One region of the Cytobacillus sp. FSL M8-0252 genome, then DNA from elsewhere that is predicted to be linked to it. Evidence: riboswitches for the same ligand, from Rfam matches in the RefSeq annotation. Region 1 holds a riboswitch; each other region holds the start of a gene.
What was found. Region 1 has a riboswitch for lysine ahead of MKX83_RS17480 (aspartate kinase). Riboswitches for the same ligand answer to the same signal wherever they lie in the genome.
Positions count from the first base shown of each region.

Region 2: it holds a riboswitch for lysine, as region 1 does, so the genes downstream of both, MKX83_RS19870 (Na+/H+ antiporter NhaC family protein) here and MKX83_RS17480 (aspartate kinase) in region 1, are expected to answer to the same signal.
Region 3: it holds a riboswitch for lysine, as region 1 does, so the genes downstream of both, MKX83_RS23220 (transporter substrate-binding domain-containing protein) here and MKX83_RS17480 (aspartate kinase) in region 1, are expected to answer to the same signal.

Region 1 covers NZ_JBBOWZ010000001.1:3,471,118-3,474,405, forward strand. Annotated here, with positions in the region: gene MKX83_RS17475 (YslB family protein) at 1-11, shown strand, start outside; gene MKX83_RS17480 (aspartate kinase) at 109-1,338, opposite strand; lysine riboswitch at 1,493-1,673, opposite strand; gene uvrC (excinuclease ABC subunit UvrC) at 1,743-3,288, opposite strand, start outside.
Region 2 covers NZ_JBBOWZ010000001.1:3,931,219-3,934,506, reverse strand. Annotated here, with positions in the region: gene MKX83_RS19880 (DUF72 domain-containing protein) at 1-784, shown strand, start outside; gene MKX83_RS19875 (YunC family protein) at 846-1,148, shown strand; lysine riboswitch at 1,273-1,457, shown strand; gene MKX83_RS19870 (Na+/H+ antiporter NhaC family protein) at 1,630-3,201, shown strand.
Region 3 covers NZ_JBBOWZ010000001.1:4,594,219-4,597,506, forward strand. Annotated here, with positions in the region: gene MKX83_RS23210 (amino acid ABC transporter ATP-binding protein) at 1-307, opposite strand, end outside; gene MKX83_RS23215 (amino acid ABC transporter permease) at 332-1,090, opposite strand; gene MKX83_RS23220 (transporter substrate-binding domain-containing protein) at 1,273-2,118, opposite strand; lysine riboswitch at 2,248-2,432, opposite strand; gene MKX83_RS23225 (methyl-accepting chemotaxis protein) at 2,563-3,288, opposite strand, start outside.

The DNA of each region.
Region 1 (3,288 bases):
TCCACACCTAATAAATATACCCAACAGTAAAAAAAATCCAAACATCATTCTTTTTAAGGCGTTTAAATGGTGTTTGGATTTTCCTATCTTATACTACTGCTAGCTCATTTAATTTTTTATTAAATCCCCAGCTAAATTAAACGTTTGATGTAAAGCTTGAGCAGCATTTAACATATGCGCTTGGTCGATCACAGCCGAGACCTTTATTTCAGATGTACTGACCATCTTTACAACGATGTTATTAGCAGCTAATACATTAAACATCTCAGCTGCTACTCCAGGATTTGAAATCATTCCTGAACCGACAATCGAGATTTTCGCCAATTGTGATTCCCATTCAATCTGATCATAACTTAATGCTTCTCGATTTTTTTCTAGTATTTTTACAGTCTCTGTAAGATCTTGGTTTTTAATTGAAAAAGATAAGCCTGATGATTTATCATCTGTAATACTTTGTATAATAATATCAACATTTATATGTTCTTTCGCCAAGAGTGAAAAGATGGATGAAAGGCTTATTAAAGGGTCTTTAATCCCTAGTACAGATACCCTTGTAATATCATCTTCAAAAGCAACCCCTCTAACAACTAAGTTCTCTTCCATTTCCGCAACCTCCTCTATAATTGTACCTTCTTCTCGTTCCATACTAGAACGTACTTCAAGCTTTACATTGTAATTTTTTGCAAACTCAACTGCTCTTGGATGTAGAACGCCTGCACCAAGATTAGCTAATTCAAGCATTTCATCGTATGAGATAGATGGAAGCTTTCTTGCATTTTTTATATAGCGTGGATCAGTTGTGAATACACCTGTTACATCGGTGTATATATCACATTTGTCCGCTTTTAATACTGCTGCAAGAGCTACGGCTGTTGTATCAGAGCCACCCCGACCTAATGTCGTTATTTGGCCAGTCTCACTTAAACCTTGAAAACCCGCTACGATAACAATTCTCCCTTTCTTTAACTCTTGTGAAACAGGTTTTGTGTCAATATCAGTGATTCTTGCGTCACCATGTACTGATTCCGTTTTAATCCCTGCTTGCCAGCCCGTATAGGAAGTTGCCTCATAACCTTTTGAATTTAGTGCAATTGTTAATAAAGAGATCGTAACTTGCTCACCTGTAGATAACAACATATCCATTTCTCTCTTACTCGGAGCGGGTGATAATTCTTTTGCCATACCAACTAATTGATCAGTCGTTTTGCCCATAGCCGACACAACAACAACGATATCATTACCATTATTTTTTTCTTCAATGACACGGTTGGCTACATTTTGAATATGATCAACCGAGCCTACGGAGGTTCCACCAAATTTTTGTACAATTAAGCCCACTTTTCTCCCCTACTTTCAAGTCATTCGTTTTTATTCCCTGCCGCCTGTATGTACAACCAACACATTTCTACCCATATTCGGCATAAAAAAAAGCAATGAGATGAAACCCATCCCATTGCTGTGTAGTCAAACGTATGAACAATCTACGTACACACAGTGAGATAGCCCTCCAAGACAGATAGTCTTGACAATCCTGCATTTATTCAATGCAGAACCAGCGAAGAAAATATTGAGTCTTTCTTCACTTCGGCGAATATTCCCTTTCAAAGTCCTTCAAACGAAGCTCAATCTTCTAAGGAACTTTTACTAATGAAACTCGCACCTCTACCTTCACTTTCAAGTTAAAAAGTGATTTGATATAAAGTTAAAAACACTATACCATATTTGTTTTTTTCAGACAATGTCTATTCATGTAACTTTTCATAAAGTTCTTGTGCAACTTTTAATGGTAAGCCAGATTCCCTAAGGTCTTCTACACTAGCTGATTTCATTTTTTTTACAGAACCAAAATCTTTTAATAACTGCTTTTTTCTTTTTTCCCCAATACCATCAATTTCATCAAGAAGTGACTGAAATGCACTCTTTCCACGAACTTGTCTATGAAATGTAATCGCAAATCGATGCACTTCATCTTGAATACGTTGTAATAAATAAAATTCCTGGCTATTTCGAGCGAGGGGAATGATCATTAATGGATTTCCATAAAGAAGTTGAGATGTTTTATGCTTATCATCTTTGACTAATCCTGCTAGTGGAATATCTAAACCGAGTTCATTCTCAAGCACATCTCGAACGACTTCAACATGTCCTTTTCCACCATCAATGATAATTAAATCAGGTAGGGGTAGCCCTTCTTTTAAAACCCGGCTATATCTCCGTCTCGTCACTTCCCTCATAGATTCATAATCATCTGGTCCTTTAACTGACTTAATCTTATATTTCCGATACTCCCTTTTTGCAGGCTTACCATCGATAAAGACAATCATTGCTGAGACAGCATCGGTACCCTGGATATTGGAGTTATCAAAAGCTTCAATGCGATAGGGTGTGTAAATTCCTAGCTCCTCACCTAAGCTTTCTATTGCATTCACCGTTCTTTTCTCATCACGTTCAATAAGCGAGAATTTTTCTTTTAAAGCAATCTTTGCATTTTTATAGGCAAGTTTCACTAGTTCTTTTTTTCTCCCTCTTTGAGGAATAAATATTTTTACATCCAAAAGCTGCTCAGCCATCGTCACATCAACAGAGTCTGGCAAGTAAATTTCCTTTGGTTTAAAATGATTAGCTTGTTCATAAAAACGGCCGAGATAGGTGAGCATCTCTTCTTCAGGCTCATTATAGATTGGAAACATAGATACATCTCTTTCAATAAGTTTCCCTTGCCTAATAAAAAATACTTGTACACACATCCAACCCTTATCAACCGCATAAGCAAACACATCTCGGTCAGTAAAATCCGTCATTGTAATCTTTTGTTTTTCCATCGTCGTTTCTATATGGATAATTTTATCTCTGAAATCTTTTGCTTTCTCAAACTCTAGCGCTGCGGACGCTTCTTCCATTTTCGTTGAGAGTTCTTTTTTGATCTCTTTATAACCACCATTTAAGAAGCGAGTAATCTCATCTGTCATTTGTTTGTATGTGTCAGATTTTACTTCATTTACACAAGGAGCTAGACATTGTCCGATATGGTAGTAGAGACAAACTCTATCTGGTAAGGTGTTACATTTTCTTAAAGGATAAAGGCGATCTAATAATCTCTTTGTTTCATTGGCCGCCTGCACATTTGGATATGGACCAAAATATTTACCTTTGTCTTTTTTTACTTTTCTCGTGGTAATTAATCTCGGATGTCTTTCATTTGTTAATTTAATAAAAGGATAACTCTTATCATCCTTTAACATGACATTATATTTGGGGTCATGCTTTTTAATTAAATTTAACTCTAAT
Region 2 (3,288 bases), 460 kb from region 1:
TAACCGAGATAAACTATTAGAATATGGCGCTCATTTTCCAACAGTTGAGGTAGACGCTTCCTTTTATGCCGTACAGCCAGAAAGGAACGGGGAAAAGTGGGTGAGGGAAACGCCTGCTTCATTTAAATTTGTTGTGAAAGCTTATCAGGGGATGACGGGGCATCAAAGGGGGGAGATTCCTTTTGAGACAAAGGAAGAAATGTTTGCTGCTTTTAAAGCGTCGCTTGCCCCTTATATAAGAGAAAATAAGTTAGCGATGGTCCTATTTCAATTTCCACCGTGGTTTAATTGTAAAAAGGAAAACGTGCAATATTTACGCTGGTGTAAACAGCAAATGGGAGAAATACCATGTGCTGTTGAATTTCGTCATCAGTCTTGGTATCAAGATGCGTTTATAGAAGGTACTTTAAATTTTATCAAGGAAGAGAAATGGATACATACCGTTTGTGATGAACCACAAGCAGGGGAGGGGTCTGTTCCAATTGTGATGCATACTTGCGGTAATCCAATTGTACTAGTCCGCTTGCACGGTCGTAATGTTCATGGATGGCAAAATAAAAAACAACCAAATTGGCGTGAAGTTCGCTATCTATACCGTTATAATCACCAGGAATTATTGGAGTGGGCAGAGCGATTAAAGCAATTACAAAAAGAGGCGAAGGAGGTCTATGTACTATTTAATAATAATTCTGGTGGTGACGCAGCGGATAATGCGAAGGAAATTCTAGAAATATTAGGAATTGAATATGAGGGATTAGCTCCAAAACAACTCGGTTTATTTTAACTAATGAGTACACCGAATCTCTACCTATAACATAAATTGTTAAAGGGAAGGGGGGACGGTCATGGTTGAATTAAAGCCTGTTATTTTGGATGGTCATACGTTTATGACTGTATCCGTTGAGCTGCCAAAAACTAATTTGTTAGTCGTATCAAATGATAAAGGATATATCATGTGTGGTGCATTAGACGTTGCGTTATTAAATGAAAAATTAAAAGATCGCCATGTCATTGCTGGTAGAGCAGTAGGGGTAAAAACGATTCAACAGCTAATAGATGCACCACTTGAATCAGTCACTTTTGCTGCAGAGGAATTAGGCATTAAAAAAGGGATGATCGGTAGAGAAGCGCTATTAAGAATGGTATAGGTTATAGTATCCTACTATATCTTAAAAATAATAAATTTATGAATATTTTAGGTTTTGATAGAGTTTTGCATAAATAATTATATTTTGATATAATGTATAACAATTGAATAATGCCTTATCAATCCGATGGGGTAGAGGCGCAAATCATCATTAGTAATCAATGTGAGGATGACAACAGTGAACTTTGATAAAAGGGAGATTTGCCGAAGCAAATAGGTACGTCAATATTTATTTGTTGGGGTTGCTCTTAATAGGAGTAACACTGTCATTATGGAGGTATATTAACCATAATGGGGAGCTACAGTCGTGATGGAGAATAACGTTACTTCTTGAAGGGTAATGATAGAATCTCTATCGTTACTCTTTTTTTATTATCAATTAAGGATCAAAGAAAAGTGGAGGATACCTTTCTCTGATCGTTAATTGATATGAGACGCATTCGTTCATGTCTATAGCTCCTATACTAATAGGAGGTCTTTTTATGACAGGTACATTTATTTCTGTGCTGCCACCTTTGGTAGCGATGCTTTTGGTTATACTAACAAAAAGGGTGATTCTCTCCCTTGGTTTAGGGGCGTTAACAGCAGCTATCATAATTGGAGGATATCAACCGCTAGATACGCTACAAATATTTTTCTCGTCGTTTATAGCACTTTTTATAACAGATGAAGGGTTAAATACTTGGAATATATTCATTCTATTATTCTTACTTATTCTTGGTAGCATTACTGCATTTATTTCACTATCGGGTGGTAGTCGTGCCTTTGGTGAATGGGCAATGAAGCGTGTGAAAACGAGAGTGGGTGCACAGTTATTAACCGTAGTTTTAGGTATGATTTTGTTTATAGATGATTATTTTAATGCGCTAACAGTTGGACAGGTATCTCGACCTGTTACCGATCGACAAAAAGTATCACGTGTAAAGCTTGCTTATTTAATTGATTCAACATCCGCACCTTTATGTGTTATTTCGCCTATATCAAGTTGGGGAGCATCAATTATCGCCTTAATTGGCTCGATTTTAGTGTCTCATAAAATAACTGATTATAGTGCTTTCTCTGCTTTCATGCAAATCATTCCGTTAAATTTTTATGTGTGGGCGGCAATCATAATGGTGTTTATCATTGTTGTTGGGCAAATTGACTTTGGTCCGATGAAGAAACATGAGAAACAAGCTATTGAACAAGGAATTCTATTTGATAAGAAGAAACAGTTGAAAGACGAAGTTCAAGAAGAATTACCTATTAGTACGAAAGGGACTGTTGGTCATCTTGTTTGGCCAATCATTGTTTTATTTATTGGAACAGTGAGTATGATGGCTTGGACAGGCATTAATGGTGCAGAGGGGAATGTGTCGTTAGTATCCTTATTAGAAAACACAGATGTGGCCTTATCATTAATTGTCGGAGGATTATTGAGTTTAGCTGTTGCTTACGTACAATTTGCTCAAGTATTAAAGAAAGATGATAAACTAACGAGTAATTTTTATTTGAAAGCTACATGGGTTGGGATGAAATCTATGTTTGGATCAGTATTGATCTTAATTTTTGCCTGGTTACTCGGAGATTTGATTAGTCAACTAGGTACAGGGGAGTACTTGGCTAGCGTTATTAATCAATCGAATCTGAGTCATGATTTTATCCCTGTTATCCTATTTATTATTGCGGCACTTATGGCATTTAGTACAGGTACATCTTGGGGATCATTTGGCATTCTTCTTCCAATAGCTGGTGATATTGCTGTAGCTACAGATATATCCTTGCTGATTCCTGCAATGGCAGCTGTACTTGGAGGTGCAGTATTCGGAGATCATGCTTCACCGATTTCTGATACTTCTATTTTATCCGCCACAGGTGCAGGGAGTAATTTGATTGACCATGTCATTACACAGTTTCCTTATGCCTTTACAGCAGCTGTTGCTGCGGCCATCTCTTATATCATTTTGGGTGTAAGTGGAAGTGTAATCATTGCATTAGCTGCTTTGATTGTTATGATGGCGGGGATTTTCCTTGTTGTTAAAATGTTCGGTACAAAAACCGAGAAGATGATATAATAATTCTTTTGAACAATATAGGAAGGAGGGATGAACTCGTCGGTTCATTCCTCTTTTTCTATCCTACAAGTCTAAAATCACTACATA
Region 3 (3,288 bases), 1.1 Mb from region 1:
CAACACAATTTCCCAATACATTATGGTTATTAAATAGATTAAAAGATTGAAAAACCATGCCGAGATTTTTACGATATTGATGGACATTATGTTTATCGTCGAGGATATTTTCACCGTTATAGATAATTTGTCCACCACTTGGTTTTTCTAATAGATTGACACATCTTAATAGGGTCGATTTCCCAGACCCTGATGAGCCGATGATTGTAACTACTTCTCCTTTATTCACTGAGAAGTTAATATCTTTTAATACTTCATGACTACCAAAAGACTTACTTAACCCTTGAATATCAACAACTGTATTCACTTTTCCAACTCTCCTTTCCGCCACCTATGCTCCTGTTGTTTTCCTTTTGATATCTTCTGCCGTATCCATTTCACCTGCAACGACGTAATTTTCCGGTCCATCCATTCTTCTTTCAATATAGCGTAGAATTAATGTAACGGTATAAGTCATAACGAAATAAATAATACAAACAACAAAGAATGACTCAAAGTAGCGGAAATTATTCCCTGCAATTGAATTCGTTTGGAAAAATAATTCAGATATAGAAATCACGCTTAACACGGCAGTATCTTTTATATTAATGATAAATTGATTACCTGTAGCTGGAAGAATGTTTCGAATGACCTGAGGTAAAACAACATTCATCATTGTTTGCAAATGGTTCATCCCAATGGCTTGGGCTGCCTCATATTGACCTGGGTCGACAGAAATAATCCCTCCACGAACAATCTCAGCCATATAAGCACCCGTGTTAATGGAAACAATAACGATACCAGCAATGAGCGGATCCATTTGATAGCCAAAGGCCATTGCTGCCCCGTAAAAAATAACCATTGCCTGTACAATCATTGGTGTGCCTCTAAAGAATTCAATATAAGCAGATAACAAGAAATTCACTATTTTTAATAACAACCGTTTAGGACCATTCTCAGGTATTGGTATTGTTCGAAGAATGCCTGACAACAAACCAATTAGGGCACCGAAAACGGTACCAATTAAGGCAATGACTAATGTCACACCGGCGCCTCGTAAAAACATTGGCCAATATTCGACAACGATGCGAATAATCCATTCTATACTCATAACAATGATCTCCTTTTCTCTCATCATGATTGGCCATTACCAATCAATCTGCTAAGGATTTGCGCTTCAAAGGTTTAATACGACGGAGAGGATGCGCTACCCTAGTTGTTTATTTCTCATGTCTCTCCTAACCTTCTTCTCGATATAAAACCGGCTACATCTCATGCAGCCGGCTCATTTAGTTATTCTGCCGCTGGCTGATTCTCAATAGCAGCATCCATTAATTCTTTTTGCTCTTCTTCAGAAATATCTGCAAGGATTTCATTGATTTTATCTGTTAATTCGCTACCTTTTTTCACCCCTACTGCAATGGCAGTATCTTCTTCACTTGTCTCAAATCCTTCAGTAAATTCAACCATCGCAAAGTTATCATTAGCAGCTGAAGCACTTACACCTTCCGGACGTTCAGAAACATAGCCGTCAATAATTCCAGACTCTAATGCAACACGCATAGCAGGGAAGCTCTCCATCGCTGTTTGCTGTTGTACGCCGTCAATTTGATCAATTACTGAATAATGAAATGTATTTAATTGGGCAGTAACCTTTGCCCCACTGAAGTCTTGAATGGATGTGGCATTTTCGTAATCGCCACCTTTTTTCACTACCATGACTAAATCAGATTCGTAATAGTTATCGGAAAAATCAATCGTTTCTTTTCGTTCTGCTGTTGGTGACATACCAGCAATAATAGCGTCAATTTTATCTGAACTTAATGATGGTACTAATCCATCCCATTTTGTTTTCACAATTACTAACTCTTTTCCTAAACCTTCTGCTATCTTCTTCGCAATCTCAACATCGTAACCGCCTGCAAACTCTGAATTACCTTCAATTGCTACTGCGCCATTGCTATCATCCATTTGCGTCCAGTTAAATGGCGCATAACCCGCCTCTAGTCCTACGCGAAAAACGTCTTTATCTTTTCCACCTGAACCTGTGCTTCCTTCAGCCTCATCATTTGAACCACAAGCAGCTAGAAACATACTCAGTACTATAGCCATAGCTAGTAAAGCAAATCTCTTTTTCATCTCTATTCCCCCTAATATATTTTTCTACTAATTAAACTATTCCGAATTAAGAAAAAGAATAACAAAAAAAGACCTGAGATGAACTCAGGTCCTTGTTATTCTTCCGCCTAAATCCTCTACTTTTCCCATTTTAGAGATAGTGCACCTTAATAAATCGGGTAAATTTATTAAGACAGTCCTGCAATTATTCACTGCAGACCCAACATGCTATACAAACGGGTATAGCACATTTCGGCGATATTTCCTTCTCTTTAGTCTCATCATGCCTTATCACTCTACTAAAGACTGTTAAATACCGCGCCTCTACCCCACCAGAAAAAGTGAGGTTTATTCAATTTGATATCTATTAGGCTACAATAGTTTAATAGCGTCTGTCAATATAAACTCTATGGAAAATTGGTCCTTTTTTCGCACAACCTTTTGATTAGAGCATAATTACCAATGTTAAGCTTGTTGGCTTGAAGCTAACTCTTTTAACTGTATGCTCAAACGATTAATATCCGCTACCGAATGATTTACGTTTGACACCATCTCATGTTCATCTTCTATGATAGCAACAATTTCCTCTGTAGCTGCGGCGTTCTCCTCTGATATATTTGCCATATTTTCAATCTGCTCTTGAATTTGTTCAAATTTTTCTGTGGCAGCGGAAACTTCATTGACACCTCTCACTAACTCTAAGTTGTTTTCTTGTAATGATGTTTGTATCTCGTTGAAAAAGGCAGATATCTCTGTTAGAAGTGCTTGTCCCTGCTTTACAGCACCTTCCCCTTCAAGAGAGCTTTTACGTGCTTCAAGAGACTGAGTGAAAAGAGTATTCGTCACTTCAGAGATCGCCACCGTGATTTCAGCACTTTGCTCAGCTAACTTCCTTACTTCATCTGCAACGACCGCAAACCCTCGCCCATGCTCTCCGGCTCTTGCTGATTCAATTGCTGCATTTAATGCGAGTAAATTAGTTTGATCGGCAATTTGTTTAATGCCTGCTAATAATTTATTCACTTGTTCCATACTTGAATGAACATCTGATACCGTCGATGCTGTCACACTAATCGTTGTATTTACAGTATTCATATGCGATGTAACATCGACTATCTTATTTAAACCATCTTGTACTTTCTCATTCATATTCTCCGACTTTTCTACGACACCTTCTGAAATGGCAACAGA